Regions from separate parts of the Paenibacillus sp. EB106-04-04-XG159 genome, predicted to be linked through region 2. Evidence: riboswitches for the same ligand, from Rfam matches in the RefSeq annotation. Region 2 holds a riboswitch; the other holds the start of a gene.
The links. A riboswitch is a leader RNA that binds a small molecule or an ion and turns the genes downstream of it on or off. The one in region 2 is predicted to bind cobalamin.

Region 1: linked by a shared signal. The riboswitch ahead of AC3WTP_RS13605 (ribonucleoside-diphosphate reductase subunit alpha) and the one ahead of AC3WTP_RS05870 (ABC transporter substrate-binding protein) in region 2 are both predicted to bind cobalamin.

The regions. Positions count from the first base shown of each region.
Region 1 covers NZ_JBYTDY010000010.1:22,032-37,444, reverse strand. Annotated here, with positions in the region: gene AC3WTP_RS13615 (bifunctional metallophosphatase/5'-nucleotidase) at 1-262, opposite strand, end outside; gene AC3WTP_RS13610 (ribonucleotide-diphosphate reductase subunit beta) at 657-1,688, opposite strand; gene AC3WTP_RS13605 (ribonucleoside-diphosphate reductase subunit alpha) at 1,799-4,147, opposite strand; cobalamin riboswitch at 4,436-4,679, opposite strand; gene AC3WTP_RS13600 (NAD-dependent epimerase/dehydratase family protein) at 4,849-5,541, opposite strand; gene AC3WTP_RS13595 (hypothetical protein) at 5,899-6,234, shown strand; gene AC3WTP_RS13590 (hypothetical protein) at 6,366-7,598, shown strand; gene AC3WTP_RS13585 (ABC-2 transporter permease) at 7,729-8,358, opposite strand; gene AC3WTP_RS13580 (ABC transporter ATP-binding protein) at 8,355-9,230, opposite strand; gene AC3WTP_RS13575 (GntR family transcriptional regulator) at 9,227-9,607, opposite strand; gene AC3WTP_RS13570 (manganese catalase family protein) at 9,747-10,646, opposite strand; gene AC3WTP_RS13565 (histidine phosphatase family protein) at 10,953-11,681, shown strand; gene AC3WTP_RS13560 (helix-turn-helix domain-containing protein) at 11,694-14,024, opposite strand; gene AC3WTP_RS13555 (ABC transporter permease) at 14,382-15,350, shown strand.
Region 2 covers NZ_JBYTDY010000003.1:352,227-367,639, reverse strand. Annotated here, with positions in the region: gene mraY (phospho-N-acetylmuramoyl-pentapeptide-transferase) at 1-353, shown strand, start outside; gene AC3WTP_RS05910 (Cof-type HAD-IIB family hydrolase) at 468-1,277, opposite strand; gene AC3WTP_RS05905 (DMT family transporter) at 1,303-2,220, opposite strand; gene lplA (lipoate--protein ligase) at 2,435-3,439, opposite strand; gene AC3WTP_RS05895 (phosphatase) at 3,610-4,074, opposite strand; gene cobD (threonine-phosphate decarboxylase CobD) at 4,282-5,382, shown strand; gene AC3WTP_RS05885 (adenosylcobinamide amidohydrolase) at 5,445-6,284, shown strand; gene cbiB (adenosylcobinamide-phosphate synthase CbiB) at 6,281-7,252, shown strand; gene AC3WTP_RS05875 (histidine phosphatase family protein) at 7,249-7,905, shown strand; cobalamin riboswitch at 8,037-8,245, shown strand; gene AC3WTP_RS05870 (ABC transporter substrate-binding protein) at 8,494-9,504, shown strand; gene AC3WTP_RS05865 (FecCD family ABC transporter permease) at 9,521-10,600, shown strand; gene AC3WTP_RS05860 (ABC transporter ATP-binding protein) at 10,600-11,394, shown strand; gene cobT (nicotinate-nucleotide--dimethylbenzimidazole phosphoribosyltransferase) at 11,450-12,508, shown strand; gene cobU (bifunctional adenosylcobinamide kinase/adenosylcobinamide-phosphate guanylyltransferase) at 12,505-13,062, shown strand; gene cobS (adenosylcobinamide-GDP ribazoletransferase) at 13,059-13,874, shown strand; gene AC3WTP_RS05840 (cobyric acid synthase) at 14,289-15,413, shown strand, end outside.

The sequences.
Region 1 (15,413 bases), on a different contig from region 2:
CCCAGCTTCCTTTCACGGCTGGATCGATCGCCTGTACTTTTGCCTCTCCGCCTTGTACACGCGCCAGCATGACGACGGCTTCCACTAACGTAATAGGACGAGTTAGCTCCAGGCCGTCTTCAGAGCCGTTTATGTACGCTTTCTGCTGCATCCATGCGCTGTGATCGATAGGCTGCAGCGGAGCGGCTGCCAGAGGTCCTGCTATTACGGATGCAAGTAATGCAGTTAACGATAATGCAAGTCCAAGCTTCTTACGATTCATCAATGGACACCCCCGTGGTATGATTAGAGCCTTGTCTAGATGGTATCATAGACAATTTGTGGGAATCGATACATACTGTGTTAAGCCAATGATAAGATTTCATGAACAATCGGTGCAATCGACAATGACACTGGTTGATGGCCGGCACGATCCCTCCCTCATTTCTACAGTTCCCAACAGAATGTAAGTGCTTACAAAACTCTAGTGCAGCATGCGCGTTACCTAGATATTGTACCTAATTTGAAACCAATATGGCAATAACATCCTTTACACTCCTGAAGGATAAGCGCACACCCTAAATATAAACACATTCTATCTATACCCAAACAAAAAACCGCCGGAGCACCAGCTCCAGCGGGTATGATACATCGTATGGTCACGCTAATCCTGCGTCTTACAGTTCATCAAAGCCGTTATCGTCGCCTACTTTGCCGTAGTTGCGGGATTTCGCTTCAAAGAAATCAGTCTTGGTCGCATTCAGCGCTTCATCAGAGAATGGCTTAATCCATGGCATACAGTTGATATCTACGTTCTGATACGCTTGCTCCAGTCCCATCATTTTCAGACGGCGATTGGCAATGTATTTGATGTAATCGGACAGCTCGCGAAGATCGATGCCGCGGACTTTGTCCAGTGTGTAATGTGCCCAGTTGGTTTCCAGCTGCACCGCACGATCGATTGTTGCATACACGTAGTCCATATTTTCCTTCGTATTCAGTTCCGGGTAGTCCACCAGCAACTGCTTGAACACTTCGCCGAAGAAGTAGCAGTGCTGATTCTCATCACGCTGAATGTACGAGATCATCTGGCTAGTGCCCATCATCTTCTGGTCGCGCGCGAGATTGTAGAAGAAGGCGAATGTACTGTAGAAGAAGATCCCTTCTAGAATCAGATCGGCAACGAGCGCTTCGAAGAAGGTCTGCGGCGTCTGCTCATTGCGGAAGTTCTGATAGATGTCGGCGATGAAGCGATTGCGCTCCAGCAGCACTTTATCATGCTTCCAATATTCGAATATCTCTTTCTGCTCTTGATCGGACACGAGGGAAGACAACACGTACGAGTAGGATTGGTTGTGTACAACCTCCTGTTGACCTATGATCGCAGCGATCGCCTCCAAGGAGGAATCGGTAAAGTAATCGCGCACATCGCCGACGAACATCGTTTGCATCGAATCGAGAACAGCAAGCAGGGAAATATTGATCTTGAACGTATCCTGCTCCTCCTTCTCTAGAAGAGGGTATTGCTGCGCGTCCTTCGCCATCGGGATTTCGTCTGGAATCCAGTGGTTGAGCAGCAGAACTTTGTACAATTTGTACATATGCGGCATGCGAATGTCGTCCCAATTCAGGATCCCGGAGCATTCGCCGTTAATGATGCGCGTTGATTGGTTAGGTGCTTCCGTGTTGAAGATCATCTGCTGGTTCAGCAGGTTGGTCATGGTTGTCATGTAAAATGAGCTCCTCTCTCTTCGCTAACGAGTGCACCCGCCGAATCGGAGCTCGACAGGTGCGCGGTTGTTTGAAACTATGGAAATGGTTATGAACTGCAGGATTCACACTCATCAATGGTTAGTGCTTGAGAACGTACATAATAGGTCGATTTCATACCTGTGCGCCATGCATCCAGATGAAGATTCAAGAAGTCCACAGCTCGAATGTCCGGTCGAACGTACAGATTGAAGCTCTGGCCTTGATCGATATGGCGCTGACGCGCGCCTGCCATGCGGATAGAAGCGTGCTGATCCAGACGGAATGCTGTCTTATAGTACCAGATCGTCTTCTCGGACAGATCTGGAGCAGGGTTCGCAATCTTATAAGTTGTCTTCTCCTCGTAGCTGAGCAGATCGTATACAGGATCGATACTTGCTGTCGAACCCGCGATAATCGAAGTTGAACCGTTAGGCGCTACCGCCATCAGCCAGCCGTTGCGCATGCCGTTCGCTTGTACTTCCGCCGCAAGCTGCTGCCATTGCTCAGTTGTTACATATGCGCCTGAACGAGTGCCCGTCGTATACTCGCGGTCAGTGAAGTATTGGCCATTTTCCCAATCAGAGCCTTGGAAGAGCGGGTATGCGCCTTTTTCCTTCGCCAGATTCATAGAAGATTGAACGGCAAGGTAGTTAATACGTTCGTACAAGTGGTCATTGAACGTAACAGCTTCTGCCGACTCCCATGCAATGCCTTCTAGCGCAAGCAGGTGATGCAGCCCGAATGTGCCTAGACCGATCGCGCGGTAGCGGCTGTTCGTGTACTGGGCTTGCAGCACTTGAATATTGTTAATGTCGATAACGTTGTCGAGCATGCGCACTTGAATCGGAATGAGGCGCTCCAGCACGTCGGCGCGTACAGCGCGCGCCAGGTGAATCGAGTTCAAGTTGCAGACGACGAAGTCGCCTGGAATCTTGCTGATCACGATGCGTGTTTGTCCGTCCTTCGTAACGAGCTCTTCATGCTCAATTACCGTTTGCGATTGATTCTGGAATATTTCCGTACACAAGTTGGAGCAGTAGACCATACCGTGCGCCTTGTTCGGATTCGCACGATTGACTGTATCCTTATAGAACATGTAAGGTGTGCCCGTCTCCAACTGCGACTTCAGAACACGCTTCATAATATCGATTGCCGGCAGCGTGATGCGCGAGAGATTCGGATTAGCGACTGCTTCCGCGTACTTGTCACGGAATGAGCCGTTGCCGAATGACTCGTCATAGAAGTCTTCCAAGCCGAGTGCGCGGCCTTTCTCATCTTTCCAGCCCATCGTTTTCTTGACTTCATGCGGACAGAATAGATGCCAGTCGTCGCGGCTGTCTACAGCTTCCATAAACAGATCCGGAATGCTGATTCCATGGAAAATATCGTGAGCGCGCATTCGCTCGTCCCCGTTGTTCAGCTTCAGATCCAAGAAGGAGAGGATGTCCTTATGGAATACATCCAAGTAAACGGCGACTGCGCCTTTGCGTGTGCCTAACTGGTCAACGCTTACCGCTGTATTGTTCAGCTGGCGAATCCAAGGGATAACGCCGGAGCTTGTATTCTTATGTCCGCGGATGTCCGAGCCTCGTGCTCGTACCTTGCCGAGGTAGACGCCGATGCCGCCGCCCATCTTGCTTAGGCGGGCTACATCGGTATTGGAGTCGAAGATTCCTTCGAGTGAATCATCGACCGTATCGATAAAGCAGCTGGACAATTGGCCTGCGACCTTCTTGCCCGCATTTGCCATTGTCGGTGTCGCCGCTGTCATATATAAATTGCTCATCGCCCAGTAAGCTTCCTTCGCCAGCTGCACTCGGCGTTCCGCCGGCTCCTTATGCATCAGGTACATGGCGATGACCATGTATCGTTCTTGCGGCAGCTCCATCGTTCTGCCATCAAAGTCGGTGGTCAGATAGCGCTCCGCCAAAGTTAATAAGCCGATGTAGTCGAACAGTTCATCGCCTCGAGGATCGATCGCGGCGCCAAGCTCGCGGATCTGTTCAACGGTGTAGGCCTCGAGCATCTCCTCACGGTATAAGCCCAGCTCGACCAGCTTCTTCACGAGCTTATAGAAGTCTCCGTACGGCTTGTCCGGGTAAGCTTTATAGTTGCGATGCAGAGCCGCTTCCTTGTACAGCTTCGTCAGCAGCGCGCGAGCCGCAACAAACTTCCAATCCGGCTCCTCGCGTGTCACGAGCTCCAACGCGGTCATGATCGCAGACTGCGTAATATCGCTGGCCTGGATGGAAGGGTGACGCAGCTTCGTCATGACCCCGCGATGCCATTGGTCGCGATTCAGATGCGGGAAGTCTTCCATGATCCGCTCTCCGTAGCGAACGATGCGCGCCTCGTCAAAGGCGAGCGAGCGGTTGTTAGGCTTTAATACGGTATTTATCGTGTAAGTCGTAATCATCTTGTGGTTCCTCCTCCGGATTATCCGTTCGACAACATATTAAAAAGCCGACCAATCCCCAACAAATAGGGATTCAGGTCGGCATAATCAATGGTTTAAGCCCATAGCTAATAGCCCATGCTTGAACTGTACCAGCACCTGAATGGTGGCTGTTAGACAGTAACAAGACATAGCGAGGCCGCACGCAAGGACAGCAGTAAGCGTTGAATCGGCATGAACATGATTCTCAACGAACTGTGCGTCTTGCATGAAGAAGCTAGTTCCTGAACATTCCCTATTCCGCGTAGGATATGTTTCGTGTTGCAGGCAGGTCTCCTGACTTCGGAGCCATCAGCTGCCAACGCCTTCCCGATATCACTCAGTGGCGGGGGGCGCCTCCTTGCAGCACGTGCTGCAAATCGCGCTTGGCGAGCATAGCTGTCAGTGTGGCTGACAGCACTCCATACAGTGGCGGGACCGTGACGGATTCGCACCGTCTTCCCTATTAAGCGCAGCCTGTTTCGGAACGTCGAGCTGCTAGAGATAACGAATACCTCGGGCTCGAATTCTGTCCGTATTCAGGTCTGCTTCACCTGCTACATTTCAATATGTAGTTGTGCTCTAGTAAATATACTACAACATATTGAGTGTGTAAATAGTTTTACGGTGATAAATATCACATTTCCAGATCGATAAAGACTTGTAATTTGGATGCCGTTGTGTTAGACGATCGGGGTGTACATAGCAGCCAACTGTTCGATTTCATGTGACGGATAGATGTGAATTTCTGACTTGGAAGCATCGGAAACATTAGCAGCATTGGCTGCCGCCAGCATGCCGCAGGCGACTTGAGAGGCTTCGATCGGACGATAGCGGCGCAGAGGTCCTCTCAATAAGAACCGCATAACCGGAGCAGTCCAGATGGCAATCTGTTCTCCGAATCGAAATTCCTGCCGTTTGCCTACTAATAGAGATGGACGGAATATGTGCAGGGCAGGCAGCGAGAGCGCCGCAAGCGATTGCTCAAGTTCTCCTTTAACACGGCTGTAGAAGATGGATGACTTCGCATCTGCCCCCATAGCTGTGATGACGAGGAATTGGGTGGCACCCGCATCTCGAGCGAGTTGAGCAGCCTTTAATGGATATTCATAATCCACTCTGCGAAAGGCTTCCTTCGTCTTGGCCTTCTTTATCGTTGTTCCGAGGCAGCAATATACATCATCTACCTGAAAATGTTTGGCCGCTTCCTCTAAGTTGTTGTAATCGATGACGTGTTCTGTGACGCGCTGCAGGGCAATACCCGTCGATCGCCGGCTCAATACCTCCACTCGCGCATAGCTGCTCGTGATGCGCTTCAACAGTTCGCTTCCGACCAGACCGCTTGCTCCAAGAACTAATGCACGTTTATCGCTCATCATCATCCGCTTCCTTTCTTACTAATATGAATAGATAGTTCTAATATTATAAACTATTGCCGCCCTTGAAGTCTCTCGCAGGTTGAGCAAAGATTACTTGTGCGAAGGCATGGCTGCGGCATTTGCATAGTGGAATCATTCATCCTAATACAGAATCCTGCGGGGGAAACTCCGCAGGATTCTTTGCGTATAAAGGCAATATAGCGGATCATATCCATGTATGTGCAATTTTAGAGGAATACGGGAATAATAGTGATGATTCGGGTTATGAATGGAGCATCATACATCATAGAACATAGAGATGAACTGCTATATATTTCAATCGATGTATGAAAGTGATTAAAAGGAGGAATGCATATGGCTGCACAGCAATCACAGACAGTGGACATACGAACTTTGAAATCGAAACGAATCAAGAGGTATGCCGCATTATTGGGCGTTGGCCTGCTTATGATGCTGATGACAGGCTGCGTACCCGGAGATGGTTCTTACAGTCCTGCTGATCCAGCAGGCTTCTTCTGGGGAATATGGCACGGGTGGATCGCGCCGATCAGTCTAATTGCTCAGTTGTTTAGCGATTCGTGGCGCTTGTACGAGCCGATTAATTCGGGCTGGTGGTATGATTTCGGATTCTATGTGGCCATCATCAGCGGTTTTGGCGGAATCTCGTTGTCACGCAAGCGCAAAAAGTGATGGATCGTATAACCATCATGGATTATTTACCAAGAAAACATTTTATATAGAGATCGCGTCTAATGTTAAAAAGGGGCAGCCTAGGCGGTCCCTTATTCATCTTGCACTATGGAGCAGAAGGAGTGAATTGGATGAAAGCAGGACGACGCTTGCGTCAGATTGTACAAGCAGTTATGGGATGTGTGCTTGCGCTTTCGGCGACACCGGTGCTGGCTGTCAGTGGACATGATAACGGCTCATCACCTGAGAAGATGACACCAACCGCCTCTATTGATGCCATTGCTCATCAAAAGATAGGTTTTGTAGATAAAGAAGATGGTACCATTTACTATGTAGTTGAGCCTGCTGGTTCACATGATCGATCCTACATTGTGGAGCGAACCCCAGACGGCACGCTTATGCGCTGGGAAGACGATTATGAAGCGATCTACAACGTAGGCAGCAACCAGCCAATCGTATCCGTAAACGCAGGTGAAATGGGTATCAAATATGACTATAACCAAACCTACTATTACAATACGCAGGACGATAAGATGCATCATGGCCAGTTCTTCAGTTATTCTCCGGATGGAAAATGGGGGGTAACCAAACAGATTCTATGGCATTCGGCAGTCCCCGCAGAGGACGGAAGAATACCTATCTCGATGGAGAAGAGCTACTGGCTGAAGAATAACGCTACAGGAGAAATAAACGAATGGTTCTCTAGCTATAACACGAGTCCAATCTACTGGATGCCGGATAATAAACTGCTCGTACAACGTTACAGTGAGCAGGCGAAGCAGAATGAGATTGATATCTATGATCCGGCAACGAATCAGTGGTCATTCGTGAAGTATGCTTCACTGCGCGGATATAATGCGAACAGCAATTCTATGCTATATGCGCTGAATGAACCAAACCGGACGGAGCAAATATACGACTTCAAGACGCAGCGATCGCATAAGCTGACGGGGCCAGCGGAACGTGAGAAGATAACATCGTCTGCTGAAGAGGGATATAAGGATCTTCCTCAGCTGGATCAGAAGCTGATCACGATGTCGCTGCCGGTCAAATCGATTGCGCTAGTTCATGACCAGTATCATGTCGTTCATATTGACGGCAAGGATGTAGCAGTGGACTACACATTTAATAAGAATGATAACTTGTGGATCCCTGTCAAGCCGCTGCTTGACGCTCTTGGCTGGAAGATTGAAGTGCAGGAGACGAGCGGGAAGCACAGTCAATATGTGATTACTTCTGATCAGGGTCGTATTGAATTGACGCCTGACAACAGCCTGATCGTGAAGGATCGATTATTTATGACACTTAGCCAATTGCAGTCTCTGGGCTATTCTAATGTATCTGTAACGGCTAATGTGAAATAGGGCATCGTATAATTTGAAATGAATGACGTATAAACAGGGCTATGCATTCCTTGAGGGGAGTGCATGGCCCTATTATGTATGTTTTCCTGCTCTCTTGCCGGTGATGTTATGACGATTTGACGATATGACGTTAGGACAGATCCCGTTTGGTAAAGAAGGCGCATGAGATAAAGTAAGAGATGATCATCATGAGAGCAGAAACACTGAGTGCAGCCACTCCTAAGATGTTAGCGGATGAAACGGTCGTGATTCCAAGCTGCCCGATCAAAAAATCTTTCTGAATCAATGAGAGTCCCCCGATGATTAAGGCGATGATAATGATGATGGATACCATATTCTCTTTATCTTTCATTAGCAGATATACAGGGATATTCACGCTGATGATGATGAAGCCGAGTGAGCTGACCAGCAGGATCGTGAAGATGTTGACGTCTACATCAAAGCCGATGAGTGGCAGCAGCGCCGTAGTAATAAGACCAAGGCCTATACCGGCCAAAATAAAAACAATGGTGGAACAGTATTTCGCTGTGATGAACTGTTTACGGGTAACGGGAAGTGTATTTACGAATGAATACGTATTATTTTTCTTATCCATAGCGAGATTGTTTAAGAATACAAATACACCTGTTAAAATACCGGAATAGATGAAATTGTGCATCATCTGATAACTGGATATCGACAGCAGCAGCAGGATGAATAGGGCCGTTGGCCAGATGTTGAGGGACTTTTTGAATTCCATGTTCAGAAGTGACGCATTCATAATAGAATTCCTCCTTGAAGTGACCGTCTAGTATGAAAATACATAATATCCTCAAGTGACGGACGTTCATAGACGACCTGCTGTTCAAAGATGTGCATGGCTGATTCGCGCTCTTTCACCAGTCCTTCGAATCCGATCTCCGTTTCACGCAAACCGATGAATAGGGAGCGAATATCAGCATCCAAGAGGCGCTTATCGCCTTTTACGAGCACGTAATGATCAAACAGTTGATCCTTCTCCTCATGCAGTACGATTCGGCCTTCATTCATAAACAGCACGTAGTCGGACATCCGATCGAGGTCTGTCGTCACATGCGTGGAGTAGATCATCGTCTTGCGTTCATCCTGCATCCATTCGCTGAGGAGATCGAGCAGCTCGCGGCGGAATACGGGATCAAGTCCCGCAGTCGGTTCGTCCATGATGAGCAGATCAGGTCGATGAGAAAGTGCGACGGCGATCGAAAATTTCATCTTCATCCCCTTGGAAGCCTCGTCAATCTTCGTGTTCTCCTTCAGTTGAAAGTGGCTCATCAGCTGCTTGTACAGCTTCTCATCCCATTCTTTATAAAATGGGGCAATGACCTCTTTCATCTTCTTCATCGTAAAGCGTCCATAGAAGTGACTCTCATCGGAGACGAATCCGATACGCTGTTTAATCTCGATCTCGTCTCTTGGCATGTCAAGTCCAAAGATGCGAATCTGCCCCTCAATCGGGCGCACGATATTCATCAGCATGCGGAGCAGAGTCGTTTTGCCGGCGCCGTTTGGTCCGATGAGACCCGTAATATAACCTTGCTGTACGTTGAAAGTTAATGAATCGGTTTCGTAGCTGCTGAATGTCTTGCGAAGTTGCTGAACTTCAATGGCGTTCATTGTTCATCCTCCTCATAGAGCATCTGAATATGGGCCAGTAATGTGTGCAGTTCGATGTTCAAGTCTTTGGCTTCTTGTACGGCTTCTTCAAGCTTGGTCTCCATCTGGCGCACGCGCTGTTCACGAATGAGCTCCGGATTGGCTCCGGATACGAAAGAGCCTTTGCCGACGACGCTGTCCAACAGTCCTTCGCGTTCTAATTCTTCATAAGCGCGCTTCGTCGTGATGGCGCTGATCTGCAATTCCTTCGCCAATAGGCGAATGGAGGGAAGCGGGGATCCCGCGGGCAGCTCGCCGCTGAAGATCGCGTTGCGAATCTGGCGAACGATCTGCGCGTATATAGGCTCGTCCGTAGACGGGGAGATGTGAATATAGATCATAGGCGGCTTCACCTCGTTTAGTGTATATATTTAATATATACACTATGTACGATGAAGTCAAACAGAAAAAGCACATGGATCATCACGTAAAGTGGTGTCCCATGTGCTTGATATCTGTATGAAAGTATGGCGCGGACTATGAGATACCGGCATTTTTCTTTAGGCGGTTTACGATCTGTAAGAAGTCCTCGTGCGAGATGCCTGGCGCGAATTCTTCCGGCATATCCTCGAGGTCCGGTATCGGCGCGCCTACAGGAGTGCCTTCTCTCACTTCCAGCTTACCGCCGTCGATGGGATGTGTACCGCTCCAGATGAGTCCGATGTCCTTATAGTCGTTATCGCTCCAAGTATAGAGCACGCGGCCGAGGCCCATATCCTCGAACTTGCGCGCCGAATGGAACGCGTAATTATCGAGGTTGGGGATCGGAAGCATCTTCGTCATATCAACACCTGTCGCGATCTCCAGCGCTTTCGAGTAAGCCATGATATGAGCGCCGCCGCGTACGAGCAAGTATCCGATCATCTCTCGAGCCGTCGGATGATCGGTCATTTCGTAGACGCGCATCTTATGTGTACGCGCTCCGCATTCCAAGAAGAAATTGTGCACCAGATCCAGCACAAGGTTGCCGCTGTTGAACACATAGTCGCCTGCCCACGGGCGACCCATGGAGTCGCCGACCATAGCGGTCTGGGCGTTGGCGATGAAGTGATACGTATTGCGCACATCCTTGCCTGGGCGCAGTGGAGCGGAGTCGGGGGGACCTGGCTGTGTGGTTCCTTCCAGCACGAGATTAATGGTATTAGTCACTAGCTCGACGTGGCCGAACTCCTCAGCTGTTATGCTGGCTACAAGATCATAGAAAGGCTTAAGCTTCTTCTTCTGGCGAAAATTAAAGGATTGGAACATATAATTGTTCAGTGTGGACATCTCCCCGAATCGTCCACCGAGCAGCTCTTGCACGGCCGCCGCGGCGTTAGGATCGCCGTGCTTCGGCTGCGGCAGCTCGATCGCCAAGCGATTGATTCGTTTGAACAAGGATGACACCTCCTCTGTGAAACGTGTTTGCCGTCTGTCGTACAGGTTGACATTAGTCGATCATTCATTCCATTGGATAATTCCTATGTAGTAAGGTGGATGTCCTATGCCAATGCGTATGGGAGTTGGTGACATTTGTCTTGCGAGTATGAATATTTATGTGATAAAAGTACAGTAAGGAGCACAAACGAGAATTCACAGTTAGTATGCTTCGACAGTATGTGTAGCCTAAGAACTTCATCTCTTAACTTCAGCGTAGGCATGTAATTAATGTAATCAATAATAGATGTAATGGAGGAGAGTCACTTGAGAATTTATGTGATACGCCATGCAGATCCGGATTACACCAACGATACGATTACTACAGCTGGACATAAGGAGGCAGAGGCGTTAGCGGATCGATTGTCTCGCGTTGGAGTGGATTATATGTATACGTCCCCGCTCGGTAGAGCACAAGCCACGATGCGCTACACGTCGGAGCGGCTTCATTTGCAGCCAGAAACGCTTCACTGGACGAGAGAAATCACGGGCATGTATACGACATTGGAGGCATACGGAACGTTCAGTCCTTTCAATACACCTGGAGAATTGATTCTCGATGGTGACACATTGCCTGGATCTCATGATTGGTTTGAAAGGCCGTATTTTACAGACGTGCGGCTGCAAGAAACGATTGCAGAGATTCATCAAGGCTCGGATGAGCTGCTGAAGCGACATGGCTATGAAAGAGTAGGGGGTCGATACCGCTGCATTCAGCCGAATGACAGCATAATCGCCGTATTCTGCCATGGAGGCTTCGGACTAACCTGGCTCGCTCATCTATTAAATTTGCCACTGTCGATCGTATGGTCATCTTTTTGGCTGGCGCCGACCTCAGTGACGACAATATTCATGGACCAGCGTTCCCATGAATGGGCTGTCCCGCGCTGCATTGAGCTCGGTGATACATCTCATTTGCATGCTGCAGGACTGCCCGTACAATTGCGCGGTATTTGGAAGGATACTTTGGATTATCAGATGCAACAGCTACCATAAGCTATAATCGGTTTACATTTCGATCTTATGCATAGCAGTATGCTTGTAGTAGGTTGGAGTAACACCGTAAACATGTTTGAATTTCTTAATGAAGTAGGCAGAACTGTTGAAGCCAACCTTAGCTGAGATCTGCTCGACATTCAGATTAGTCGTCAAGATCAGCTCACCTGCTTGCTGCAGCCGCTGTTTCGTGACGAAATCGGTGAAGTTCAATCCGGTTTCTTCCTTAAATATGCGGCTTAAATAACGAGGGCTCAACTGGACCTGTTCAGCGACCATATCGAGGGACAGTTGAGTACCTAAGTTAGCTTGAATAAACAGCATAGCTGCTTGAACAATTTCATTGTTCTTGTTGTTGCTGCGACTCTCAATGTACTGAAAGGCGGATTCCGCAACGCTGATAAGCCATTGCTGAATTCGGATGATATCCTTCGCTTGTTTGAAGCCTTCACGAAGCTCCTGTTCGATCCCATCCTGTGATTTATAATGTATTTCGATTAAATATTGACGCACTACAGTAAATGCTTCTCGCCATTTATGGTGGCAGTGCTCCGCTGAATAATTGCGTTCAGCTAGCAGGTCGACGAATTGCTGCACGCTTTCCCGAACACGATGGATCTTCCCGGTACGCAAGCTGGCGGCAAACTCCTCCAAGTATTCCTCACATATAACCTCGTTGCTTCCTTCCCTTTCCAACAACGTTTCTCCGTAGTAAATGCCGTTTGCAGGTAGAAAGAATTGATAGTTCATCAATGCATGCGTCTTATGGAACGACAGATGAAGGTCGAGTGGTGAAATGACCCACGGTCCTATAGCAGCTGCAATACGGGTGGAGAAGGTGATGTCGACATAGCGGGACACATCTCGAAGCAGGTCGACTATTGGTTTATCATGAGCCTCTCTAGCTCCTACAATGGCACATAGCTGATCGTTTCCATATTCCGCAACTAACCATACCAGATGATGATCTGAATAAGCTTCGATATGTTCGATTAGACGATATTTCAGAAATTGACTGTTTTCTAAGTTGATGTATGCCATTTGTTCAGGATCAGGCTTTATCAGGACGGCACAGAAGCAGGGCATGCTTAAATCCATCTGCAACAGCTTTACTCGCTCTGCTAACTCTTCCTGACTGCGAATCGTTTGACAAAGCAGTCCCGTAACGAAATTATGCTTGATGATCGGCATGTTGGTGGTAAGTGTATCTTGCAGCTCATGAACCCTATTTGACAAATTATTAATGACCTTATCGATCAAATGATATTCGTTGACTGTCTTATCGCCCTGCGGTTGATGGAACAATCCAGCAGCCTTAGCAATAATCGAGCGGAGCGGGTGATACATATTGAACGTAAAAATGTTAGAGATGATGATTCCGATCAGAATGGCGATGATACAGATTAGAATTAAGGTATTGCGAATGACTGCCGATTTCTTGTAAAACTCATCAACTGGCGTAATGTTAATCAGCTTCCAGTCCGTTCCCCCAAGCGTCTGATAGGTGATCATAGATTTCACATCATCTACTTGTTCGATGAAGTTGCCGGACCGTTCAGAAGATTGCAGGATATGCCGGATGTAGGGTTCCTGCTTTATATTTCGATATAAGGATTGCGGCTGACTGTCAGAGACGATATCCCCTTGTGTATCTATTAGAAGCATCTGACCGACGTCGGTCGGCTCGGACGATCTAATAATGCGATGCAGAGCTTGTTCATTCACATGAATAGCAACGTACCCTTTAATCTTGTTTGGATCAGAAACGATAGGATACGCACGTACGAAAGTCACCAGATCGGAGGCCTGCGAATTACAGCATTGAGCGCCTGGCACTGGACGCGCTGCAAGCCATATATCCTTTCGCTGTGAGCGCTCAATTGTCTCGATCCAGTCGGTATGGAGCGTTCTGTTATTATCCATAATTGTCATGCCTGTTCGAGAAGAGATCACCATATTGTTGACTTTGTAATAGACGCTGATGGAGTCGAGGATATCTGAATTGCTGGTAACGATCATTTGGAGCATCTCGTAAATGTCCTGAATCTTCATGTGTTTGCCAGACACGGTGTTATTGAACAGCAGCACGAAGTTGTCTTTATACTCTTGTGAGGCGACCAATTGCAGATATAGCTTATCCGCATGATTGACAACCTTATCCTCCATGATCTGTCTGATCTGAGCGAGCATCCGATGATTTACCTTCTGCACCTGTTCGTTGAAGTTGGAAGTGAAATAGACATAAGAGGTAATCCCGACAAAAATTAGGGTGATTAGGATTAGCGCAATATAAGACAATATCAATTTGTAATATACGGTGTTCCATTTCTTAAACAGCTTCATCGTTGATCTCCAGCTCCATTGTGATCCGAATGGTGAAATGCTTTCGGTAGGTTAGGTATATCAGGCAATGTATTTACTAATAGGTGAACTTATTATTGTAAACGCTTTCAATAGGTTGTGAACGTACTAAACAGCGCCTTATTTCATAAATAATACCATTTTTATATGTTTCTGTGGAAGAAAAAAAGAAAATGTCTTGATGAAGAACGTCGTGAATTATCCCACTTTTCTCATGATGAAGATCCTTATATTTTCGTGAAATCTTGCTATTTCTCAAAGATCGATTATGCACTATTTTGGTAACAAAGCCTTTTAGGTCATTCTAGTAGGCCTGACAACCAAGAAAGGAGGAATGATATGAACCGTACGCCGCTTATTCATGACCAACGATCGGTAATTCATCGCATCTTTACACAATTGTGGCTTAACCATCTGAGTCCTTATTGGAAAACGAGGTACCTAGTTCTTCTGTTTCTGCCAGCGATCGCATACTACATCATTTTTCATTATGTTCCGATTTACGGGATTCTGATCGCCTTCAAAGATTATCGGTTCAAACTCGGCATATGGGGTAGTCCTTGGGTTGGCTTAGAGCATTTTCGCGATTTGTTCAGTTTGCCTAGTTTCTGGGAGGTATTTCGTAACACCATTATTATTAGCTTCTATAAGCTAGTATTCAGCTTCCCAGCACCCATTATTTTGGCACTGATGCTTAATGAGGTTAGACATATGATCTTTAAGCGATTCGTGCAGACGATTAGCTACGTGCCTCATTTTTTATCATGGGTAGTCATCGCTGGACTATTTGTACAATTTCTTTCGCCGTCGATAGGGCCGATCAATATTCTGCTAAAGGCGTTCGGGATCGATCCCATCTATTTTCTCGGGGACCCGAAGTGGTTCCGCGCTGTACTCGTGCTGACTGAGGTGTGGAAAAGTGTCGGTTGGGGCACGATCATTTATTTGGCGGTATTGACGGGTATTAATCCTGAGCTGTATGAGGCATCTAAGGTAGATGGCGCTTCCCGCATGCAAAACATACGTTACATCACATTGCCATCCATGGCTCCGGTAGTGACGATCATGTTTATTCTTGCTGTCGGTCAAATCGTCAACGATGACTTCGACCAAGTGTTCAATCTATATTCTCCTGCCGTTTATCAGGTCGGCGATGTACTCAGTACCTATACGTATCGAAGGGGACTTGTTGAGCTAGAATACAGCTTTGCAGCTACTGTTGGCCTGTTTAAGAACATCATCGCATTTGTGCTGATTGTCATTACGAACACGATATCTAAGAAGATAAACGAGTACGGTTTATGGTAGTCTCGCGATGTACTGTTCAAACGGCTGATGGAAATGACAAAGTGATAAGGAGGTGGTAGCATC
Region 2 (15,413 bases):
TGATCGCGTGCTTGCTCGGACTGTTCATCTACAATATTCATCCCGCCAGGGCCTTCATGGGGGATACAGGCTCACTTGCTATCGGAGGGTCGTTGTCCTTTCTTGCGGTAATTGAAAAGGTAGAGCTGCTCGTACCGATATTGTTCCTCGTATATTTTGCTGAGCAGTTATCGGTTATCCTGCAGGTTTGGTATTATAAGCGGACGAAGCTGCGCATGTTTCGCATGGCGCCGATTCATTTTCACTTTAGCTTAAAGTATGGCTGGAGTGAGAATAAGATCGTAGTTATCTTTGGATTTATTTCGTGGGTATGCGTGCTGTTGTGTTATTTGATCTGGTATATGTTCCAGTAAAATGAAGCTGGGGTACTGCCAATTGCAGCAGTTATTAAAAATAAGCCTGTACAGTGGACCTTTTCGTCCAGCTGTTCAGGCTTATTGTTATAGTTGCGGATAGTTGAAGTGCTATTAGGATGGGTTCGTTTGCAGTACGAACTTCTCAATTACATGACGTACGCCTTCTTCATTGTTGGAGAGCGTGACATAATCTGCAGCTTCCTTCAGAGTCGGTACGGCATTAGCCATAGCAACACCAAGACCGGCTGTCTCGATCAAGTCATGATCGTTCCAGGAATCACCGATTCCGATCGTTTCCTCTAGGGAGCAGCCAAAGTGCTTAGCTAAGAAGCGAAGCGCGTTACCCTTAGTACCGTCACGATGAGTTACCTCGAGAAAATGCGGTTTCGACTTTGTAATATGGACCTCTGGCCCAAGCAGCTCACGGATCGCTGGTGTCAGCTCATCCAAACGCTCCGGCGTATCAATCATCAGCATCTTCGTAGACGGTGTAGCTAACAACTTGTCCAAGTCAGGCTCAATCTTGTACGGGATGTTGTTAAGCCCGACATATCCTTGAAGCTGCTCATTGTCCTCGCGGGCATACAGCTCGTCATTAATATACAACTGCAGGTGCAAACCGATCTCCTCGCAGTACTGCAGCAGCTTGCGAGCCGCTGAATCCGGTACGGCGCACTCGTACAAAACTTCGCCGTCCATAATGTTTTTAATCAAGGAGCCTTGGTAGGTAATAAGCGGTACATTCAAGCCTGTTTGCATGGCGATCTTGCGGGCAGAAGCGTACATACGTCCAGTAGCCAGCGTAACGTGCGTGCCTTGTGCAATAGCCTGCTCCAGAGCGCGTTTTGTGCCCTCTGTTACTACTTTTTCATCCGTGATCAGCGTATCATCTACGTCAATCGCGATTAATTTGTAATTCATATCGAATCTCTCCTTATGTGTATCTTTATCTCTCTATATCTAATTGTACCTTTCTCGGCTTCCATTTCAATTCCGCAGTGACCATACTGACAAAGATTAACGCGCATCCGGCTAAAGCATACGCTCCGAGCTGCTCATTGGCAAAGGTTACACCTGTAATCGCGGCAAATACAGGCTCCATGGCATAAATGATCGCCACTCTGGATGCAGAAGTATATTGCTGCGCCCACGTTTGCGCCAGAAAAGCAAATGCTGTGGATAATCCGATCGATACGAGCAAAGCGCCCAAGACAAGTGGTTCGGACATGGATTGCAGTAAGGCGCTAGGCGACTGCAGCGGTTCAAACAGAAGCGCGCCGATCGTGGCGAGTACACCAACGATGCCAAGCTGGACTGTTACGAGCGTCAGTGTGTCGTGCAGGCTGGCGAATCTATCGGTTACGGCAATCTGCAGGGCGAAGCAGATGGAGCAAAGGAATACGAGCATGTCCCCTTTGTTCCAAGACATGTTTGCCCCATTGAATGTTAACAGATATAAACCGAATAAGGCAATGGCAGCAGCGATCCAGGTCTGTATAGAGAGTTTACTGCGCTTCATCCACATAGTGAAGAAGGGGACGAGAACGACAGATAAGCCGGTAATAAAACCGGTATTCGTGGTTGTCGTGTGCAGCAGTCCGATTGTCTGGAAGGCATAGCCTCCAAATAATATGATCCCTAGAATACCACCGTGCAGCAGCAACTGTCGGTTCTTAAAACGCTTGAGGCTGCGATCCGAGATCAATATGAATAGAATAAATAAGCACGCCGCGCCAAGAAAGCGGACGGCGTTGAAGGTAAGAGGCGGCAGAATCTGTACTGCAGCTTGTACTACGATAAAAGTAGACCCCCAGATAAAGGCGATGAACAATAAGCAGAGGTCGGCAATCCACGAACGCTTCATGATGATCTTGACTCCCTTATCAATAAACTTACAAATTCATACTGTTCATAACATTGTATCGAACAAGCGAGGAAGGTGACAAGGAAAAATTGGACACTTCAGTCATGAAGTAAAGAAAAGCAGCTTCATGAGCATGTGGACAAGAGCATTAAAAAGCTCTAGTCCACCCTTGCTTGGCAAGCCAGAGGTGGATTAGAGCCTTTAGTAAAGCGGATTAGATCTGTAGAAGGAGCAGCTGTACGAAATCATCGCGATCGATATTGCCAAGGTAATGTTTAACATCAATCTCAGCCAGTGCTTCCTGCAGCGCTTGTTCATTGTAGCGAACTCCTGCAAGCTTTGCTTCAACATCGCTGATTTCCCCGATACCGAAGAAATCACCGAATATTTTAGCGCCTTCGATGCGGCCGTCCTTTACATCCAATCGAATATCTACGATGCCAGCTGGGAACTTCTTCGCGTTCTGAACGTTGAACTTCGGCGAATGCCCGTAGTTCCAATCCCAATTCTGATATCTTTCTTCGGAGATCGCATGGATCTTCTCCCAGTCCTGCTCGGTCAGCTTATACTGCGACACTTGATCAGGCTCCATACCGAATACATGGCGCAGGATGGTTGCTCGGAACTGTTCGATCGTCATCGGCTCATTGAGGAACTCGGCAATATTCGCTACACGAGCGCGTACGGACTTGGTGCTCTTCGATTCAATCTTCATCTGTTTCACTTTGAGAGCAGATGCGACATTGTCCATCTTAGAATCGAACAGCAATGTCCCATGACTGAACATGCGGCCGCGGGTGGAGAATTGAGCGTTGCCGGATATTTTCTGCTCGCCGACTTGAATATCATTGCGTCCCGTTAATTCGGCATTAACACCCATGCTTTGAAGCGTATCGATTACAGGCTGCGTGAATTTGCGGAAGTTATGGAACGATTCGCCGTCGTCCTTCGTCAAAAAGCTGAAATTCAGGTTGCCGAGGTCATGATAGACTGCGCCTCCGCCGGACAAGCGTCGAACGATATGAATGTTCTGGTCTTTCACGTAATCGGCGTTAATCTCCTCGATTGTGTTCTGATTACGTCCAATAATAATGGATGGCTCGTTTATATAAAACAGCAAATAGCTATCTTCATCCATAGGCAGATGCTTCAATACGAACTCCTCGATCGCGAGATTGATACGCGGATCCGTGATGCCTTGATTATCAATGAATTTCATAGTTGGACCTCCTTTATGCGGTCTCTTTATTGTAAACGATTTGCGCCCAAAAGGAAAAGGTTGTCACGCTGCAGGATATGAAAAAACACAGCAGCCAGAGAGAGTCTCTGAACCTGCTGTGCTGCCAATTGTTGGTGAATGATAAAAGTAATCGCTTTCAAGATAAGGCTTTAAGAATGCTTGTCAAGGCTGGTCATCGAGTAAGAACGGTGGTAAATGACGAGCTCGGAGGCATGTTTCACGATCCAGGCAACCAGCAATACGCTGACCAAAAGATGGGCGCTAATGAGCGGATTTAGAAGAGGTGTCTGAGTATCGGATACGTATATAAGATAGAAAGCGCAGCTAGCTACCGTCAAAACCAGAAATGTGAGCGCTGCTTTATTCGCACGCAGGGAAACATCGCGTGCTATTTCTTTCTCTTCAGGTTCATCTTTCGATACGAAATTGATAAAGTACATAACCGCTTGAAATACGATGGCTATACCAAATACATTGCGCGCCAGAGCCATCATCTCCGTGCTGTAAAGTCCAAGATTGCCTTTGAACGTAAATATTAGAGTAACCGCATAATATATCGTCACAGCTATGGCTGCCGAGAGCGACGACCAAGAAGTTTTCTGGTGTACCGACATTGCGGTTCCCCCCTTGCACGATCGGACACAATCCGATCAATAGTCTAGTAATCATATCAAAGATTTAGGCTCATTATACATGAACCGTTAGAACGGATACAGTGTGCAATTGACCAATGTTTTTCGGCATTTCGTTGAAATCAATTCAGGTTCAGATTAGAATAACGGTGACATATAGCGTGAATCGAAGAAGGGGTGGACAGCAGTATGAATGACTTGGAACGCTATGGACATGGCGGGGATATATGGAGCGCTGCAACGGCATACGGCGGACAAGAGGAACGGTTCCTCGATTACAGCGCGAATATTAATCCGTTAGGTCCGCCTTCTCAAGTGCTCCGGGTAATGGAAGAAGCGATCAAGTGGATCATACGCTATCCTGACCCTGGGCACCGCAGTTTGAAGCAGAAATTAGCGGCTCGACTCGGAGTGGACGCTGCTTCCCTCTTGATCGGAAACGGAGCGGCGGAATGTATGGCACTGCTGCTTCTAGCAGAGCGACCTGCGAAAGTAGGTATTGTAGAGCCTTGTTTCTCCGAGTATGCAGGGTTGTCGCGTCAATATGGTGCAGAAGTTATATCCTTGGTAGGGAATCCGGACGACGATTACCGCGTATCAGCTGAGCAATTGGAACGGCTCATGGCGGAAGTGGATCTATGCATTATCGGCCATCCGAATAATCCTACAGGTGTCTTGTACGATGTCAGTACACTGCAGCGAACAGTTGAAGCAGCTGAGCGCTGTGGAACGGTGCTGGCGGTGGATGAGGCCTTTATTGATTTTCTTGCTGATGGTGAAGAACGATCTGCACTTTCCATGGTGACGAAGCATTCGAATCTGGTTGTGTTTCGTTCCTTGACTAAATTCTATGCCATTCCTGGCCTTCGTCTCGGTTATGCGATCGCTGATCCTAAGCGGATCATAGCGATGACGGGCAAGCAAGTGGCTTGGAGTGTTAACGGTTTAGCTCTAGCAGCGGGTGAAGCCATGTTCGATTGCGATGCTGAGCTAGCGGCATACGAACAACATACGCGAGAACTCATTGCTTCAGAACGCAAATGGCTGAGCGGGCAGCTGGAGCAGCTCGGACTGCGGGTGTGGCCGAGCGAGGTGAATTATCTATTATGTGAAGTGCCGGCACCGTGGACAGCCAGCTCCCTTCAGACTGTGCTTGGACAGCGCGGAGTGCTGATCCGCAGCTGTGCGATGTACAATGGTTTGTCGGAAGGGCATATTCGCTTAGCGGTGAAGGATCGAGCAGATAATGAGCAGCTGATCCGTACGATGCGACAGGTGTTCGAGTTGTAAGGCTAGTCTACAGAACAATAGCTGAAGAATCATCGTCATAGAGCAATTAAGGGGGAAGTGGAGTGCAGCCTTATCGGAACGGAACGAAATGTTATGACGCAAAGCATCTGCCGGGAGTGCGTGTGGTATGGCGCGATGCCCATGCTTCCGTTGAATGGACAGAGAGGGTAAAGATATACAGTAGCGCGGTATTACACGGAGGTAATTCGACAGGCACGCGAATCGTCAATTATATGGTGGATCGCTTTTTCGATTGCAGTGATCCTGTGCAGCATATGCAGAACCAGTGTGAGCAGTGGGGGTACGAGCCGAACGATACGGTTGGTTTGATAACCGCTGCTAAAGTGACGCATATGTCTGTTGACGAGCTCAAAGGTGACCAATTCTCAATTCTGTGCTGTTCATCAGCCGGTACGTCTAATGCGGCGCGCGCTGGAGTGGAGCGGGAGACGTATTCTGCTTATATAACTCCGCAGGATCAGGTGCGTGGACGCGAACATCGGCAGCAAAGAGGAGGGAAGCGGCATGCGCCGGGCACGATTAACATTATGATCGTGCTGGATGGGTTGGTGCATGAGAGCGCGATATTCAACGCGTTGATCACGATTACGGAGGCGAAGACAGCCGCACTGCTGGATCTCGGCATCCTAGACCGAGAGACAGGGCTGTCCGCGACAGGAACGACGACGGATGCGATTGCGATAGCGGTACATAACAGCGGCAGATATACGTCGGAGCACCAGTATGCTGGCACAGCGACTACGTTAGGGAATGCGCTAGGCATGCTCGTATATAGAACGGTAAAGGAAGCGGCAGCGACTCAGTTCGAAGAGGATGCAGAGCTGTTTCCACACGCGGAGGAGCGGAAGCCAGGTAATGAAGGCAGCGGTGGTGAAGAATGAACAGCGCTGCTTGGATCTGGATAGCTGCATATGTATGGGACCGGATAGTCGGCGATCCCAGGTGGATCCCGCACCCCGTCATCTTGATGGGACGGGGGATCACGGGTATGGAGCGCTTGGTGCGGCGCATCGCGCCAAGCGAATCCGCGCTCAAGCCGCTGGGTGCGCTGCTGCCGCTAGTGATAGCGGGCGGTGCTTTCGGACTGACGTGGCTGGCGCTGTGGGGGCTTCACGCCGTGCAACCGTGGCTCGCGTGGGGCGTTGAAGCTCTGCTGATCGGCACGACGATCGCGGTTAAAGGCCTTCAGGATGCGGGCATGGCGGTATACCGCCGGCTTGCGGAAGTCGATATGGAAGGCGCCCGCCGTGAAGTTGGGATGATCGTCGGCCGTGATACAGCGGAGCTGGACGAGCCGGAGGTAGTGCGGGCCACAGTAGAGACTGTGGCAGAGAATATTGTTGATGCGGTGATCTCGCCGCTATTCTATGCGCTGATCGGCGGCGCACCGCTTGCGATGGCTTACCGCGCGGTCAATACGCTTGATTCGATGGTAGGGTACAAGAATGAAAAGTACCAGAACCTAGGGTATGCCTCGGCGCGACTGGATGATGTCGCGAACTGGATTCCCGCACGGCTGACGGCGGTACTTATAGCGCTAGCCGCTTGGTTGTACCGGGCAGGGGATGCCAAGGGCGCGCTGCGCATGGCGCTGCGCGATGCAGGGAAGCATCCAAGCCCGAACAGCGGCTGGCCGGAAGCGGCGACAGCGGGCGCGCTGCATGTGCGTCTTGGGGGCTACAATGTGTACAAAGGCGTACGCAGCCTGCGCGCCTATATGGGTGAGCCCGTTGAGACGTTAGCGGCACGCCATATCCCTGCGGCGTGCCGACTGCTGCGCGGCTCGTCGCTGCTGTTCGCGGCGGCGGGCCTCGCCGTGCTGCTTGCGCGCGGCGGGTGGCTGCTGTGAGCCGGCGCGTGCAAGTGGTGCGCATCGCGGTGCTGCGCCACGGCGTGACGCGCGAGAACGCGGAGCGGCGCTACGTGAGCCGCACCGACGCGGCGCTGCTGCCGGAGGCGCAGGCAGCGCTCGCCCCCGCGCGGCGGCGTCTCGCCGCGGAGCGCCCGCTCGCATTCGCGAGCGATATGCGCCGCTGCATCGCGACGCTCGAGCGCGTCTCACCCCGCACCGCACCGCTGCGCGCGGTGGTGGACGCCCGCCTGCGCGAGCTGGATTTCGGCCGCTGGGAGGGCCTCACCTATGCGGACCTGCAGGCGGACGCCCAATACTGCGCCTGGCTGGATGACATGACAGCCGTCATCCCGCCAGGCGGCGAGTCCTGGCAGCAATTCGCGGCCAGGACCGAGGAGGCTTGGCGCGCCATATTGGAGCGCGCCCGCCTCCACCGCGCGCCGCGACCACGCCAGGGTCGCCGCGCGCGGCCGCCGATCGCCGTGCTCATCGTGACGCACGGCGGGGTCGTTCGCCGCCTGCACAGCATGGCATGGCCGGCGGCGTCATTCTGGGACGTGCCCGCCCCTACGGGAGGCGGCTTCGTCATCGTCGCTCAGCGGCAGGGCAAGCGCTATCGCTTTCTGCGCACCGAACCGCTCACGCGCTGATCGCCGCTCACGCGCTGATCGCCGTGAGCGGCTCGCCCATGTCCTGCAGCCAAACATTTTACAAGATATACTTGCTAAGGAGATATATATAGCCTATAATCATACCTTAGTTCATATCAAGTACGGACAATCGTATATATACGAATTCAGGTCTTTCTGTTCGGCAAGCTTCATGCTGTCGGAAGAAAGTGAAAAGGGAAGCCGGTGCAAATCCGGCACGGTCCCGCCACTGTGAATCGGGTGATGCGCTCTTGTGCCACTGTCTCCAAGCTGAGATGGGAAGGCGAGCGCATAGCAGCATCCCGTAAGTCAGGAGACCTGCCTGAATCGAGACGACAAGTATCCTTCGCGGAAAGGAATACGTCAACCAGCCGCTCATGCGCCATAGAGCTCTCTTGCTCAGATGCGAGAATCAGTCATTGACGCACCGGCAATCCATTGGATGACGATGATCCCTGTTTCGCCTAGCGCGAGGCAGGGATCTTTTCATGTTCATATGGAGGACGTTGAGTACACAATCTTATCGAACCGGATACGTTGGTCCGTAGCTTGCCATGCGCAGCAGAATATGGACTATAAAAGGGGAGGATGAACGACGTGAAGACATGGTGGAACCGCTCGCTAGGCGTGCTGATGACACTCGTGCTGGCCGTGACATTGGCAGCGTGCGGAGCAACGGAAGAGAAAGCTCCGAATGAAACAAGCGGCAAACAAGAGACAACGCAACAACCGCAGCAGGAACAGAAAACTCCTGACGCGCTGAAGACAACTTACCCATTGACGGTGAAGGACGCTACAGGCGAAGAGTTCATATTTGAGAAAGCGCCTGAGCGAATCGTGTCTGTATCACCTGCTGAGACGGAAGCCTTATTTGCTATAGGCTTGGATGCTGAAATCGTGGGCGTATCCGATTATGATGACTACCCGGAAGCAGCGCTGACTAAGCCGAAGATGGGCGACATTACGAAGCCTAACGAAGAAGCCATTATTGCGGCTAAGCCGGATATCGTATTTACAGGTGTATCCATGAGTGAGGAAGCAGTTAAAAAGTTCCGCGATCTTGGCATCAAGATCTTCAAGGTAGAACCTAAGACTTACGATGATGTGATCGCCAGCATTGAACAGTATGGCTTGATTACAGACCATCAAGAACAAGCCAAGGCTGTTGTCGACCATATGAAGCAGGTGCGTGACGAAGTTCAAACGGCTGTGAAGGATGTTAAGGAGAAGAAGAAAGTATACATTGAGTATGCTCCAGGCTGGACGGTTGGTTCAGGCGAATTCATGAACGAAGTGATTGAAATTGCCGGCGGCGTAAATGTGGCAGCAAGTGAACCAGGTTGGATTCAACTTAACGAGGAAAATGTGATCAAAGGCAATCCTGACGTCATTCTGTATGCTGACGGTATGGTTGATTTTGATTCCAAGAAGCCGCTTGAGGAGATCATTACTAACCGCAGCGGTTGGGCCAACATCAAGGCTATTCAAGACAAACAAGTGATTGGCATTGATACGAATATTATTAGTCGTCCGGGACCGCGCTTGGCTGACGGCTTGAAGGAAGTTGCGAAAGCGATCTACCCGGATCTCGTAAAATAGATTGGATGTGGTAACGATGACACCCAACAGCGAAACAACATCGCGCCGCTTGCGGCGAAACAGCATCATGGCAGGGGGAGCGGGCATTACGCTCCTCCTCTTGTCCGTTATTGGATGTCTAGCTATCGGGTCGGTTAAAATGCCATTTGGCGAGATCGCGATGATTCTGCTGCATCATATTCCTTTCGTGGGAGACCTCATTCCCGTTAGTTGGGATGATGCTTCCGCTCAGATCATGATGAATGTGCGATTCCCGCGTGTTGTATTGGCGATGCTCGTTGGAGCTTCATTAGGAGTTGCGGGAACCGCCTTTCAAGGCGTGCTGCGCAATCCGCTGGCAGACCCGTATACGCTGGGTGTATCCTCGGGCGCTTCTGTGGGCGCGGCTGTGCTCATTTATTTCGGACTGCAGTACAGTCTGCTCGGACAATGGTCCATACCTGTGGTTGCCTTCGCGACTGGGATATTGACCTTACTGGTTGTGCTTCGGATGGCCAGAACGAACGGAAAATTACCGATTGAGACCCTGATCTTGTCCGGTGTCGTCATGCAGGCATTTCTCGGTGCGATCGTGTCATTTTTGGTGGCGATGTCTGAGCAAACGGTAAATGAGATTTTATTTTGGACGATGGGCAGTCTCGCGCTTCGGGGATGGAGCTATGTCGCGGTAATCGCGCCGTTCTTCCTCATCAGCTTCATCATTCTGCTGGCTTATGTGCGTCCTCTGAACCTGTTGGCTCTAGGTGAACGTCAAGCCGCGCATCTCGGTCTTCATGTGGAGCTTACGAAATGGATTGTATTGCTGACAGCAACCTTCCTGACAGCGGGAGCGGTGTCTGTATCCGGAGTCATTGGCTTTGTAGGCCTGGTTGTTCCGCATATGCTTAGATTAGTAGTTGGACCTGATTATCGATTGCTGATGCCGATGTCCGCGATTGGCGGCGCGTTATATGTCATGTGGGCGGACACGATTGCGCGTTCCCTGCTCGCACCGACAGAGATTCCGCTCGGGGTCGTTACAGCGTTTGTAGGAGCGCCGTTCTTTGCCTATCTATTAATTCGCAACAAGAGGCTGAAACGAGGAGGGAAAATGTAATGGAGATTCAGACTCCTGCAGTGGATGTAAATGGAGTATCTCATGCATATGGCAATCAAGCAGTGCTCCATGATGTAGACCTTCAAGTTTATCCGGGAGAGTGGGTCGGGATTATCGGTCCCAACGGCAGCGGCAAGTCTACTCTTCTATCCCTCCTTTCTCGTGCGGAATCAGTGAAGCGCGGCAGCATTAAGCTGTATGGCGCCTCGATTCATGATTATAGCCGCAAGCAGCTATCGCGATTAATGGCCGTTCACCAGCAGGAGGTGCTGCCAGACGTTCATTTTACAGTAAGAGATATCGTAGAGATGGGGCGTTTTCCTTACCAGTCTTGGTTTGGCAGTGAACGTGAGGATAGCGGTCCGTTTGTAGATCAGATTATGGAGCAGCTGCAGCTGTCGGATATTGCGGATCGACAGTTGAATCAGTTAAGCGGAGGGCAGCGGCAGCGCGCGGCATTGGGCAAGCTTATGGCTCAGTCGCCTAGCCTCGTGCTGCTGGATGAACCGACAACCTATCTTGACATTCACTATCAAGTACAATTTATGGACGTTATGCGTGAATGGCAGCAGACATGCGGGCTGACGATCGTGTCCGTGCTGCATGATTTGAATCTGGCATCCTTGTACTGTGATCGAATTATTGTGATGCATGAAGGAGTTATTATTGGAAATGGAGAGCCTGAGGAGATCATGACTCCTCAACTGATCAGCCGCATATTTCAGACCGATACCGTAATTGTCCCTCATCCGGAGAGCGGCCGTCCGCAAGTCTTAATGGGAAGTCGGAAATGAATGGAACTACATCATAATTGACCAATATTAAACGACAACATATGGAGATGATGATATGAACAAATATCCTTGGACCGATTCAATCGCACCGCTAAATAAGGAGGCCGGTCAAGCGGCAATGAACCACCAGAACCAGTTGACGAAGCCTCCTGGCAGCTTAGGTATGCTGGAAGTGCTGTCGAAGCAGCTGGCTGAGATTACGGGGGAAGCGATGCCTGCATTTGAGAAGAAAGCGGTCATTGTGATGGCAGGCGATCACGGTGTGTGCGCGGAGGGCGTCAGCGCTTTCCCTGCAGAAGTGACACCGCAGATGGTGCTTAACTTTATTCATGGCGGCGCGGCGGTTAATGTGCTGGCGCGCGAAGCAGGCGCAGATGTGGTATGCGTAGATGTTGGCGTCAACGCGGAGCTTGTCCATGAGAAGCTCGTCAATCGCAAGGTAAAGCACGGAACGGATAACATGGCTAAGGGTCCCGCAATGTCGCGTGATGAGGCATTGGCAGCTGTGCAAGCGGGCATCGATATCGTTACAGACATGGTGAAGCAAGGATACAGCATGTTTGCGACTGGCGAGATGGGAATCGGCAATACGACCGCGAGCGCTGCTTTGATGAGCGTATTTGCGGATATGCCGCCGGAAGAAACGGTTGGCCGCGGTACCGGCATCAATGATGACCAATGGAAGCATAAATGCAATGTCGTGCGCCGCGCGTTAGAGGTTAATCAGCCGCAGAAGGATGATGCGTTGGATGTACTGGCGAAAGTCGGCGGCTTGGAGATCGCTGGATTGGTCGGCGTTATTCTCGGAGCGGCGATGAATGGCAAGCCTGTCGTCATCGACGGTTTCATATCCTCGGCTGCCGCTTTAGTGGCTGCAAAGCTTGCGCCAGCTGCGCAGGGCTATATGATCGGCTCTCATCTATCGGATGAGCATGGCCATCGCGCGCTGCTGCAAGCGGTAAAGCTTACGCCGACCTTGCACCTTGGCATGCGGCTGGGAGAAGGCACGGGCGCTGTGCTGATGTTCCAGCTCGTTGATGCGGCTTGCCGAATTATGCGCGAGATGGCTACTTTTGCCCAAGCTGGCGTATCGGGCAAGGACGAGGCGCAATGAGCGGGCGCATCATCCTGGTAACGGGCGGCGCTCGCAGCGGCAAGAGCTCGTTCGCGGAGCGGTTGATGCGTAAGCGCTCGCCGGAAGGCTGTTTATATGTGGCAACAGCCGAGGCGCTGGATGAGGAGATGAAAGAGCGCATCCATCTTCATCAAGCAGAACGAAACGCTGCGGCTTATCGCTGGGATACAGCCGAGTGGCCGTTGAATCTGCCAGAGCAGCTCGCAGCATGTACGGCTCCATCGGTTATGGTAGATTGTTTAACGGTATGGCTGTCCAATGAGCTGCTAGCTGTTGAGAACGAGCCTGATTCCACAGCTCGAGTGGAGCGGCGAATTCAGCAGTTGGCTGAGGCTGCGGCTAAATATAACGGAACGCTGGTCATGGTGACCAATGAAGTGGGAAACGGTGTCGTTCCCGCCTATAAGCTTGGGCGGGTATTTCGAGACGCAGCCGGCCGACTGAATCAACGAATGGCCGGAATAGCGGAGGAAGTTTATCTGGTGACAGCCGGCATTCCTATTGAATTGAAGAGTCGGATGGTGGAGCTATGACTCAGTTCAAGCAGGCTTTGATTGCCGCAGTACAATTTCTGACTCGAGTGCCGATACCTGTAGAGGTGCCGTTTACCAATGAGGTGCTGAAGCGCAGCACCTTGTTCTTTCCCTTCGCCGGTGTGCTCGTCGGCCTCGTATCATGGGGCAGCGGCTGGCTGCTGATGCAGGTGCTGCCGGTGATGCCCGCGGCCGTATTGACCGTACTCGTCATGCTTGCGATGACGGGTGGATTGCACCTCGACGGGCTTATGGATACCGCCGACGGCATACTAAGCCATCGCTCGCGTGAGCGGATGCTGGAGATCATGAAGGATAGCCGAGTGGGGGCGATGGGGGTCATAGCTTGCGTTATCATTCTGCTCTGGCAATGGTCGCTCATTGCAAGCTTGATGGAGCAGCAGCGATGGAGCATTGCCGTTGTGCTGCCATTTATCTTCAGCCGCTATACGATGGTGTGGGCGATTGCTAAGCAGCCCTATGCGCGAGCTTCGGAGTCGGGGCTTGGCTCGCTGTTTCAGGGTTTAAGCTCCAAACATGTGATCAGAGCGGCGGGAATGAGCCTCTTGTTGTCCGTTCTGCTGCTGGAGGTTAAGTTGTGGATAATAGGCCCTGAAACGCTTCATAATATATGGCTTGTGCTTGGTTATACAGCAGGCATGCTGCTGCTGGCTGCTCTGCTTGCGTATGTACTGGCACGCGCCATTGTACGCAAACTAGGCGGACTGACAGGAGATACGTACGGAGCGATTTGTGAGCTGGTGCTGACCCTTCTCTTGACGATTCAGGTCGCTATATATCCATTAATATAATGAGATTGAACGAGGCAGGTAGTTTGAACCACTCGGATGAGAGCAGAATCGATGAGCATCCATTCAAAACATGCATCTTTTTCAAGATGGACGTATGAATATGATGCTCGGCATTTCTGCTTTTTTTTGAAATGATATGTTATATTTATGCGATTTATTAGGAATAGAGCCAGTAAGCATCGCCTGGCAAGTGCCTATAAAAGAGTGTCTGCCTATTATACCAATGACTCAGTAAGCGAGCATGTGAGTAATGCTTGGCTAATGTGACTGATTAAGTATCGGTTCACGATCCCGTTTACTCAGATGCTTACTGAGCTAATGGGAGAACGGTCAAATGGTGTGGATAGGGACACATCTCGATGAAGGGTGGTTGGTTATATAGTGGAGGAATCAAATGGGATAGGGCGAGCGATTATGCTGCAAGGGACGGCCTCGGATGTGGGCAAGTCCGTTGTGACGACTGCGCTGTGCCGCATCTTCAAGCAGGACGGGCTAAAGGTGGCTCCGTTTAAGTCGCAGAATATGGCCTTGAATTCATATGTGACGCTGGATGGCAAAGAGATAGGCCGTGCGCAGGGGGTTCAGGCGGAAGCGTGCGGCATAGCTGCCACGACGGATATGAATCCAGTGCTGATTAAGCCGACTCGTGATATGCATTCGCAGATTGTTGTGCATGGCAAGCCTTATCAGCATATGAGCGCGATGGATTATCGCCGTCAATTTTTGCCGGAGGCTCGGGTGATGGTGACGGAAGCCGTTAACCGCTTGAAGTCGGAGTATGACGTAGTAGTGATGGAAGGAGCGGGGAGTCCAGCAGAGATTAATCTGAAGCACAACGATATCGTGAATATGAATATGGCTGCATGGGCGGAAGCGCCGGTCATTCTTGTCGCAGACATTGACCGCGGCGGGGTGTTTGCTTCTATTGTTGGTACTTTAGAGCTGCTAGAGCCTGATGAGCGGGATCGAGTAAAGGGCTTTATCATCAACAAGTTTCGCGGTGATGTTGCTCTTCTCCAGCCTGGTCTAGACTGGTTGGAGGAACGGACAGGCAAGCCAGTACTTGGAGTGCTGCCTTATGTGCGCAATCTGAATATAGAAGCTGAGGATTCCGTCGTACTGGAGCAGATGAATAAGCACATTTCTAGCAGCGAGTCAGATAGTTATGAGCTAGATATTGCTGTGATTCGTTATCCTCGCATTTCTAATTTTACAGATGTTGATCCGCTCATGGCTGAACCTGACGTGCGAATTCGATATGTGGAGCAAGCTTCAGATCTCGGCACACCTGATGCTATTATCCTGCCAGGAACGAAGAGCACTATTGAGGATCTGCGCTTTCTGCGAGAAACGGGGATACAGCAGGCAATTGAGGTACAGGTTCACCGCAGTGCGAAGCTGGTTGGAATCTGCGGTGGCTATCAAATGCTAGGCAATCTAATAAGTGTTCCAGATGGTGCTGAGGCTGAACCGGGGACGGTCGTGAAGGGCTTGAGTTATCTGCCGATAGAAACGTGCTTCTACGCGGAGAAGAAGATT